2 regions of the Streptomyces afghaniensis genome follow, and region 1 is predicted to be linked to the other one. Evidence: riboswitches for the same ligand, from Rfam matches in the RefSeq annotation. Region 1 holds a riboswitch; the other holds the start of a gene.
What was found. A riboswitch is a leader RNA that binds a small molecule or an ion and turns the genes downstream of it on or off. The one in region 1 is predicted to bind cyclic di-AMP.

Region 1 (4,563 bases):
TGAAGACGCCCGTGGGGACGCGGTCGCGGACGCCCACGCCCAGGTCGCGCAGCTGAGCGGCCTTGTCGGGGTTGTTGGAGAGCAGGTCCAGCTCGCCGACGCCGAGGGCCCGGAGCATCTGGGCCGCCGCCGTGTAGTCGCGGGCGTCCTCCGGCAGCCCCAGGGCCGCGTTCGCCTCGTAGGTGTCGAGGCCCTCGTCCTGGAGGGCGTAGGCGTCGAGCTTGTTGTAGAGGCCGATGCCCCGGCCCTCCTGGCGGAGGTAGAGGAGCACGCCGCCGCGCTCGGCTATGCGCTCGACGGCCTCGCGCAGCTGCGGGCCGCAGTCGCAGCGGGCCGAGCCGAACACGTCCCCGGTCAGGCACTCGGAGTGCAGCCGCACCAGCGGAACCGGGCCGGGCTCGCCCAGGACGACGGCCACGTGTTCCTGGCCGTCGGCCAGGCCGTGGAAGGTGACGACTTCGGCGTCGACCTCGTAACCGTCGTGGAAGCGCAGCGGGACCCGGACGCGGGAGCGCGGGGTGGCGAGGACAGCGGGGGTGTCGGGCATGCGGGGCCTCCGGGTTCCGTTCCTGTTCGGCTGCACAGCCGTCGGCTTGCAGGCTGCTTCAGATTTGAAGCAGATCCACGTCCGGAACCCTACCCTTGCTTTAAATTTGAAGCAATGAGATCGGGGTGCGGTGTGAGGTGGGTCACGAACAGGCCGAGGAGGACCTCCGTCGCCACGGCACGTCGTCCGACGCCGGCCGCGTCCCGTCCTCCTGGAGCCCCTGCGCGATCGCCGTGGAGATCTCCTCCAGCTGCCCCACCTGCTCCTCGCTGAGCCGGTCGAACAGGAAGCTCCGCACGGTCTCGACATGCCCGGGCGCCGCCCGGTCCAGTACGGCGAACCCGTCGTCCGTCAGGGCCGCGATGCTGCCCCGCTTGTCGTACCGGCAGGCCTCGCGCCGCAGCATGCCGTCCTTCTCCAGCCGCGTCACCGCGTACGTCAGCCGACTGCGCGTGATCTTCAGCCGCTCGGCGAGATCGGTCATGCGCAGCCGCCGCTCCGGGGACTCCGACAGGACCGAGAGGATGGAGTAGTACAGGTGCGGCATGCCGGCGTCCTGCTGGAGCTGCCGGTCGATCGCGTCCTCCAGGAGCAAGGAGGCGGCGATGTACGCGCGCCAGGCGCGTTGCTCCTCAGGGGTGAGCCAGCGAGTCGTCATGCCGCCAGTGTAGGTTTGTTTCAAACTTGAACCAAGACCGCCCGTCAGTCCGCCGTTTTCAGCCGATCTCAGTCCGCCGATTTCTCAGTCGCCCGTTTTCCACGAGCCGGGAGCGTCGATGCCCCATCCGTACGTCCTGCTGTCCGCCGCCGTCTCCCTCGACGGCTACCTGGACGACACCGGCCCCGAGCGCCTGCTCCTGTCCAGCCCGGCCGACTTCGACCGGGTCGACGAGGTCCGGGCGTCCGTCGACGCGATCCTGATCGGCGCCGGCACCGTCCGCGCCGACAACCCGCGCCTGCTGGTCAACTCACCCGAGCGGCGAGCCGCCCGGACCGCGGCCGGCCTGCCGGAGTACCCCCTCAAGGTCACGGTCAGCGGCTCCGGCGACCTCGATCCGGCGGCACGGTTCTGGCACACCGGCGGCGAGAAGGTCCTCTACACCACCGACCAGGGTGCCGAACGCGCCCGTGCCCTCGGCCTCGCCACCGATGCCACCGACGTCGTCCCGCTCGGCGCCGGCCTCGACTGGCGGCGGCTCCTCACCCACCTGCACGACGTCCGGGGCGTACGACGGCTCATGGTCGAGGGCGGCGGCCTGATCCACACCCAGCTCCTCACCCAGGGCCTGGCCGACGAACTCCAGCTGGTCCTCGCCCCGCTCTTCGTGGGCGACCCCGGGGCGCCCCGCCTCTTCGGCCCCGGCGGCTACCAGTCCGGCCGGCTCCGGCTGCTGGAGACCCGGCGGATCGAGGACGTGGTCCTGATGCGCTACGAGCCGACCGCCCCGGGCACCGGCCCCCTCCCCGCCGCCGCCGACCACCACTGGCTGGCCCTCGCCTGCGAACTGGCGGCACAGTGCCCGCCGTCGGACACGGCGTTCAGTGTCGGCGCGGTGGTGGTCGCGGCCGACGGCACGGAACTGGCCCGCGGCCACTCCCGCGAGGGCGGCGACCCGCTCGTGCACGCCGAGGAGGCGGCCCTGGCCAAGCTCGACCCGGCCGGCCCCGGGCTCGCCGGCGCGACGGTCTACAGCAGCCTGGAGCCCTGCGCCCGCCGGGCCTCCCGCCCCGCACCCTGCGCCCGGCTGATCCTCGACGCGGGCGTACGGCGTGTGGTCACGGCCTGGCGCGAGCCGGACACCTTCGTGGCGGGCGCCGACGGCAGCGGCGTCCTGGCGGCCGGTGGAGTCGAGGTCGTCGTCCTCCCGGAGCACGAGGAGCAGGCCAAGGCACCGAACCGACACCTGCTGAGCCGCCGCTGAGCACCGGTGTGCGCGAGCGGTCCCGCGGATGGCGTACACTGGAGTCACAACGACGCGGGGTGGAGCAGCTCGGTAGCTCGCTGGGCTCATAACCCAGAGGTCGCAGGTTCAAATCCTGTCCCCGCTACTGAAGGCCGAGGGCCGGAATCCGAAAGGGTTCCGGCCCTCGGTGTTTTCCGCGTTTCCCTGGGCTCGCCATTACTGTCGGTGAGTGAATCGCGCCGCTGCGCATCACAACTGACACACCGTCAAAACCCGTGAGTCACTTGGGTGGCGGTCAACTCGTCCGTTTTAGGCTGGTCATGGCAGGTTGGTCCGCGCGAAAAAGGTTAATGATCAAGAGGAACCGCTGGAATACCCACCGCGCGTCTATTAACGTTCGATAACGCAGCGCGGTCGTCCCAGCCGTCACAGAAGGCGGCTCCGTGCGCACGCGCCGAATCCCGAAAGGGAACCGGGGAACCACCACTTGGGGTGAATCGAGCGGATGCCGCCGTGGAAGCACGGCCGGTATACGCGCGTAGGAGACCTTCCTGCTCCGAACCCGTCAGCTAACCCGGTAGGCGAGAAGGAAGGAAAGGAGTACGCCCACGTGGCGTCCAACCGGCCTGCCCCCGCGGCCCCGTCCGCGCCGAACCAGCGCGACACCGAGACCTTCGGCTACGGCGGTCACCGCACCGACGAGGGCCCGTTCCAGGAATGGAACCCCACCGCGGAGTCCATCCGCCCCATCCGTGGCCGGCATCGCGTCACCAAGCAGCGCGGCGGAGGGCTCGCCCGCAGCTCCACCGTCCTGGGCGTCGGCGTCATAGCCGCCGTGGGCGCGGGCGGCATGGCCAGCGCCCAGACCGGCAAGCCGCCGGTGTCGATCTCCGTTCCGGACCTGCCCTCGGTGGGTTCCCTCATTTCGGACGACGACACCCCCGAGGGCTCCGCCACCCCGCTCAGCGACCTCGCCACGGCGTCCGCCGACACCGAGCAGGGCACCTCCGGCGCCGGTGAGGCGCTGCGCGCCCGGATCATGGCGCAGGTCGAGCACCAGCAGGAACAGATCGAGACCAAGGCCGCGCAGGACGCCGCCGAAGCCGCCCAGAAGGCGGCCGCGGAGGCCGCTGCCAAGGCCGAGAAGGAAGCCAAGGCCAAGGCCGCCGAAGCCAAGAGGAAGGCGGAGGAGGAGGCCCGGAAGAAGGCCGAGGCCGAGCGGCTCGCCGCCCTCGCCAAGCAGTACACACTGCCGACCTCCTCGTACACCCTCACCTCGACCTTCGGCCAGGCCGGCGCCTACTGGTCCTCCGGCTACCACACCGGCCTCGACTTCGCCGCACCCACGGGCACGCCGATCAAGGCGGTGCACAGCGGCACCATCACCGAGGCCGGCTGGAACGGCTCGTACGGCTACAAGACGGTCCTGACCCTCGATGACGGCACGGAGATCTGGTACGCGCACCAGTCGTCCATCGGCGTCAGCGTCGGCCAGAAGGTCAGCACGGGTGACGTCATCGGACGCGTGGGCGCGACCGGCAACGTCACCGGGGCGCACCTGCACCTCGAGGTCCACACCGGCGGTTCCAGCAACGGCATCGACCCGCTGGCCTGGCTGCGGGGCAAGGGCCTGAACGTCTGAGCGCCGGCGTTCCAGGTCTCGTGCGGGGGCTTCGTCCGGGGGCGTTTACGGGAGTTTTGCGTCCGCTGCGGAATGAGCCTCCGCCGCACGGCCGTTGACACAGAGCATGACTTCTCTTCGCAAGCTCGGCTCCTCCGACCTCGAGGTCTTCCCGCTCGCCCTCGGCGGCAACGTCTTCGGCTGGACCGCCGACGAGGCGCAGTCGTTCGCCGTCCTGGACGCGTACACCGCCGCCGGCGGCAACTTCGTCGACACCGCCGACGTCTACTCGGCGTGGGCGGAAGGCAACCAGGGAGGCGAGTCCGAGACCGTCCTCGGCAAGTGGCTGACGTCGCGCGGCAACCGCGCGGACGTCGTCGTCGCCACGAAGGTCAGCCAGCACCCCGAGTTCCAGGGCCTGTCCGCCGCCAACATCAAGGCCGCCGCCGACGCCTCCCTGCGGCGCCTCGGCACCGACTACATCGACCTGT
Region 2 (4,563 bases), on a different contig from region 1:
CGCGGCCAGCCGCCCCACGAGCCGGGTGATCCACTCCTGGGCGAACCGGTCCCGGCGGCCGGTCCTTCGGTACTGCGCCGACTTCCACTCCATGAGCGTGCGCAGCGCGGCCGGCTCACGCTCGTCGAACACGAACCGCAGCTCGCCGACCTGCCGGCCCAGCCTGCGCTCCTTGGCCAGGGTGGTCTTCAGGAACTTCGGCGACTGGGCGCGCAGCACCGACTCGTACGTCTCGTAGCCCTTCTCCACGTCGATGACGTAGGTGGCGTGCTCCTCGGCCGCGTACCGGACGAACAGCCGCTGCTCGGCCTCCAGGTTGTCGAAGGCGAAGCTCGACAGCGAGCAGCGCCGCAGCAGTTCGCCCGTGTCCAGCCGCAGCCCCGGCCGCAGGATCGCGCCCTGCGTGTCCGAGACGCCCAGCCCGATCGCACGGCCCTGCCCCAACGGGCCCCGCTCATGGGGCAGGAAGCCGGCCGGCTCCAGCCCCTCGTACACCACCGCGACCCGTGCCTGTGGCCTCACCAGCCCGACGGCTTCGGTGAACTCCGGTTCCATGAAGGGGTTGCGCGGTGTCTCCGACGCCGCGCGCAGCGCGCGCCAGCGCTCCTTCTCCCCCTCGCCGAGCTCCCCGGGCACACCCACACGAACACGCCCACTGCTCAACCCGACCCCCCGATCAAGTCCCCCCTGGACACTTGGAAGGTACCGCCCGAGACGGCCTCGACGGTAGGTAGCGGACCATGTTGTTGCCAACTGGTGCAGAGGCCTTCAACCGGGCAATCGGTGTCCGCCGCGGGATGAAACGAAAGGGCGCACTGTCCGTATTCTCTGATCATGGCCGCACCCATCGCATATTCACTCATCGCCACCGACCTGGACGGGACGCTGCTGCGCGGCGACGACACCCTGTCCGACCGGTCCCTCGCCGCGCTCGCGCGGGTGGCGGACGCCGGTGCCCAGCACCTCGTGGTGACGGGCCGGCCGGCGCCCAGAGTGCGGCCGCTCCTGGACGACCTCGGCTGTACGGGGCTCGCGGTGTGCGGGCAGGGCGCGCAGGTGTACGACGCCGGCGCGGACCGGCTGCTGTGGTCCATCACCCTGGACCGGGAACTGGCGGAGACCGCCCTCGGCAAGATCGAGGCCGAGGTGGGGCAGGTGTACGCCGCGGTCGACCAGGACGGGGTCGACGGGCTCACGCTCATCGAGCCGGGCTACCTCATGCCGCACCCGACCCTGCCGGCGGTGCGGGTCGACCGGCGCGACGACCTGTGGGGCGCGCCCATCAGCAAGGTGCTGCTGCGCCACCCCTACCTGAGCGACGACGAGTTGGCGGCGACGGCCCGCTCGGTGGTCGGTTCACTGGCGACCGTGACGATGTCGGGGCCCGGCACGGTCGAGCTCCAGCCGTGCGGCGTCACGAAGGCGACGGGCCTGGCGCTGGCCGCCGAGCACCTGGGGCTGCGGCCGGCGGACACCGTCGCCTTCGGGGACATGCCCAACGACATCCCGATGTTCGACTGGGCCGCCCACGGCGTCGCCATGGCCAACGCCCATCCCGAACTCAAGGCCGTGGCCGACGAGATCACCCTGTCGAACGAGGACGACGGCATCGCCGTCGTCCTCGAACGGCTGCTGGGCGGGACGGCTCAGTACGGGCCGTTGACGTTGTCGATCGAGCCGTAGCGGGCCGCCGCGTAGTTGCAGGCCGCCGTGATGTTGGCGACCGGGTCGTACGGGTCGAAGGAGGTGCCGGGCACGTGGTAGGCGGCGAAGGTCGGGTCGATGACCTGGAGCAGACCCTTGGACGGGGTGCCCTTGGCGGCGTTCGAGTCCCAGTTGTTGATCGCCAGGGGGTTGCCGGACGACTCCCGCATGATGTTGCGGTAGATGCCGTCGTACGAGCCCGGGATCCCCTTCTGCGCCATGACGTCCAGCGCCTCGCGGATCCAGCCGTCCAGGTTGTTCGCGTAGGTCTTCGCGGAGGCCTGGGTGGCCTGGGCGACGCCGCCGGCCGGCTTGGCGGGGGCCGAGGACTTGGTGGCCGTCTTCTTCACGGCGTCCGTCTTGGCCGTCTTCACCTTCAGCTTCAGACCCGGGTGGATCAGCTTCGGGTCGTCGCCGACGGCGGCGCGGTTGTCCTTGTAGAGCTGCTTCCAGCCGCCCGACACGTCGAATTTGTCCGCGATGCGGGCGAGCGAGTCGCCCTTGGTGACGGTGTACGTGACGGACTTGGAGGTCTTGGCCTGCGGCACGGACTGCGCGACGGCGGATGCGCTCTGGGCCGGCTGGGCGGCGCCGGCCTGCGTCGCGCCGAGCAGCGGGAGGGTGAGTGCCGCTCCGCCGGTGCCGACGGCTGCGACACGGCGGGTGAGCTGGCTGCTTCTGGGGCGACGGTGCTTGCCTCGGGGCATGGCGATGTTCCTCTCCGGCGCCTGCGAGGTGAGCTGTCGGGTTCGGGCCGGGAGGTGCCCGGCCGCCTACGGCGCTGTGTGCCGTACGCGGCTTCACCCCGAGCCGTTCCGCTGCGCGGACCGGCGACTTACCTGGGTCCCCCGCTCCTGCCCTGCGTGAGTGAGTCGGATGGTGTGGGGCGTCCGGGCGGCGGCAGGATTCGGCGTCCGCCGGACAGGCCCGGAACGTATGCGAGAGCACATGTCGGGAACAAGCACCGGAGTCACATCTCGAGCGGTTGACCTTGGTCAGAGGCTTATGAGGCGCTTGATCCTTTGCTGAAGCCAAGGCTCAACTTGCGTGCGGCGGAAGGAGGTACGGGTCGGTGCCGGAGTGGGATGTCACAGGGGATAACGTGATTCAACTCACTGATCACGAGTCCGTGGGGCAATTTGCACCAAGGGGAATTCGCTTATCCATCACGGCAAATCGTGCATACGTCACTACCTCCTGGTAAGTCGATAAATGTCTGCTCTTATGAGCTGATCAAAAACATGGCGGTCGTGATCGGATACCACCCGGCCTGTAACCCTGGGCGCTGGTGGTGATCGAAACGTGACCGGATACGCTGACTCGAGTGATGGCAGCGACCTATCGACAAACCGCGTGATCACCGGCAGACACCAGCAGACAGGAGACCCCTCGTGACCGACGTCGGGCCGTTCGGGCTGAGCGTGCGGGACCAGGCTCTGGAAGCCGATGTCCAGGCCGGATTGGCGGCTGTCGAGGAAGGCTTGCTCGAGGCCACCAAGAGTGAGGTGCCCTTCATCACGGAGGCCGCCCAGCACCTGGTCCGGGCCGGCGGCAAGCGGTTCCGTCCGCTGCTCGTGATGCTCTCGGCCCAGTTCGGCGACCGGTACGCGCCCGGGATCGTGCCGTCGGCCGTCGTCGTGGAGTTGACCCACCTCGCCACGCTGTACCACGACGACGTGATGGACGAGGCCACCGTGCGGCGCGGGGTGGCGAGCGCGAACGCCCGCTGGGGCAACTCCGTCGCGGTCCTCACCGGTGACTTCCTCTTCGCCCGCGCCTCGCACATCCTGGCCGACCTCGGCCCGGAGGCGGTGCGGGTGCAGGCCGAGGCGTTCGAGCGGCTGGTGACCGGGCAGATCCTGGAGACGGCCGGACCGCAGGACGGCCGCGACCCGGTCGAGCACTACCTGGACGTGCTGGGCGGCAAGACCGGCTCGCTGGTGGCGGTGTCCTGCCGGTTCGGCGCCATGATGTCCGGCGCCGACGAGACGGTCGTGGACGTGCTGACCCAGTACGGCGAGCGGCTCGGCGTCGCCTTCCAGCTCGCGGACGACGTCCTGGACATCGCCTCCGACTCCCACGAGTCCGGCAAGACCCCCGGCACCGACCTGCGCGAGGGCATCCCCACGCTGCCGGTGCTGCGGCTGCGTGAGCGTGCGGCCCGGCTCGGGCTCGCGGACGACATCGCCCTGTGCGAGCTGCTGGACTCCGACCTCACCGACGACGACCGGCACGCCGAGGCCCTGCGCCTGCTGCGGGCCCACCCGGCGCTGGAGCAGGCCCGGCGGGACACCGTCCGCTACGCCCAGGACGCCCGCTCGGCGCTGGCACCGCTGCCCGAGTGCGCCGCGAAGACGGCGCTGGTGGAGCTGTCCGACGCCGTGGTGCACCGGGCCGGCTAGCGCGTTTTCCCCCACGACCCCTACGGGTCGGGGGAGAAGCAGCCCTCTCGTGTCATACCGGAGCAGTACGTGGAGTTGAGCCCGGGGTCTGACGTATCTCGCCGGCCGATTTGGTCAGATAGTCACCACGGAAAACACCACTCCTCACCAGTTCGGGTGAGAATGGCGGCTCAGGGACGAGTGCGTGCACGACACGGACAGCCGCCGCCGATCACGGAGGTAGGGCACACATGGCACCGTACGCATCCGACGACAGCACGACCGCCGGGGAGGTCGACGAGCAGCGCTCCGGGCGGCGCAAAGCCGCGCGGTACATCGTCCCGGTCACGGTGGTGGGGGTGGCGGCCGCGACGATCGGGCTGGTCCCCGCACTCGCCGACTCCGGTGACCCCGACCTCCCGAAGATCACCGCACAGCAGCTCATCGAGAAGATCGCCAAGTCGGACGTCCAGCAGCT

Region 2: it holds a riboswitch for cyclic di-AMP, as region 1 does, so the genes downstream of both, ACH4G3_RS23465 (transglycosylase SLT domain-containing protein) here and ACH4G3_RS14485 (M23 family metallopeptidase) in region 1, are expected to answer to the same signal.

Annotation. Positions count from the first base shown of each region.
Region 1 covers NZ_JBIRGJ010000003.1:885,423-889,985, forward strand. Annotated here, with positions in the region: gene ACH4G3_RS14465 (GTP cyclohydrolase II) at 1-547, opposite strand, end outside; gene ACH4G3_RS14470 (MarR family winged helix-turn-helix transcriptional regulator) at 690-1,205, opposite strand; gene ACH4G3_RS14475 (dihydrofolate reductase family protein) at 1,324-2,469, shown strand; tRNA gene ACH4G3_RS14480 (tRNA-Met) at 2,523-2,596, shown strand; cyclic di-AMP (ydaO/yuaA leader) riboswitch at 2,894-3,050, shown strand; gene ACH4G3_RS14485 (M23 family metallopeptidase) at 3,062-4,093, shown strand; gene ACH4G3_RS14490 (aldo/keto reductase) at 4,200-4,563, shown strand, end outside.
Region 2 covers NZ_JBIRGJ010000006.1:224,992-229,554, forward strand. Annotated here, with positions in the region: gene ACH4G3_RS23455 (GNAT family N-acetyltransferase) at 1-663, opposite strand, end outside; gene ACH4G3_RS23460 (HAD family hydrolase) at 835-1,683, shown strand; gene ACH4G3_RS23465 (transglycosylase SLT domain-containing protein) at 1,647-2,411, opposite strand; cyclic di-AMP (ydaO/yuaA leader) riboswitch at 2,415-2,584, opposite strand; gene ACH4G3_RS23470 (polyprenyl synthetase family protein) at 3,096-4,106, shown strand; gene ACH4G3_RS23475 (LolA family protein) at 4,337-4,563, shown strand, end outside.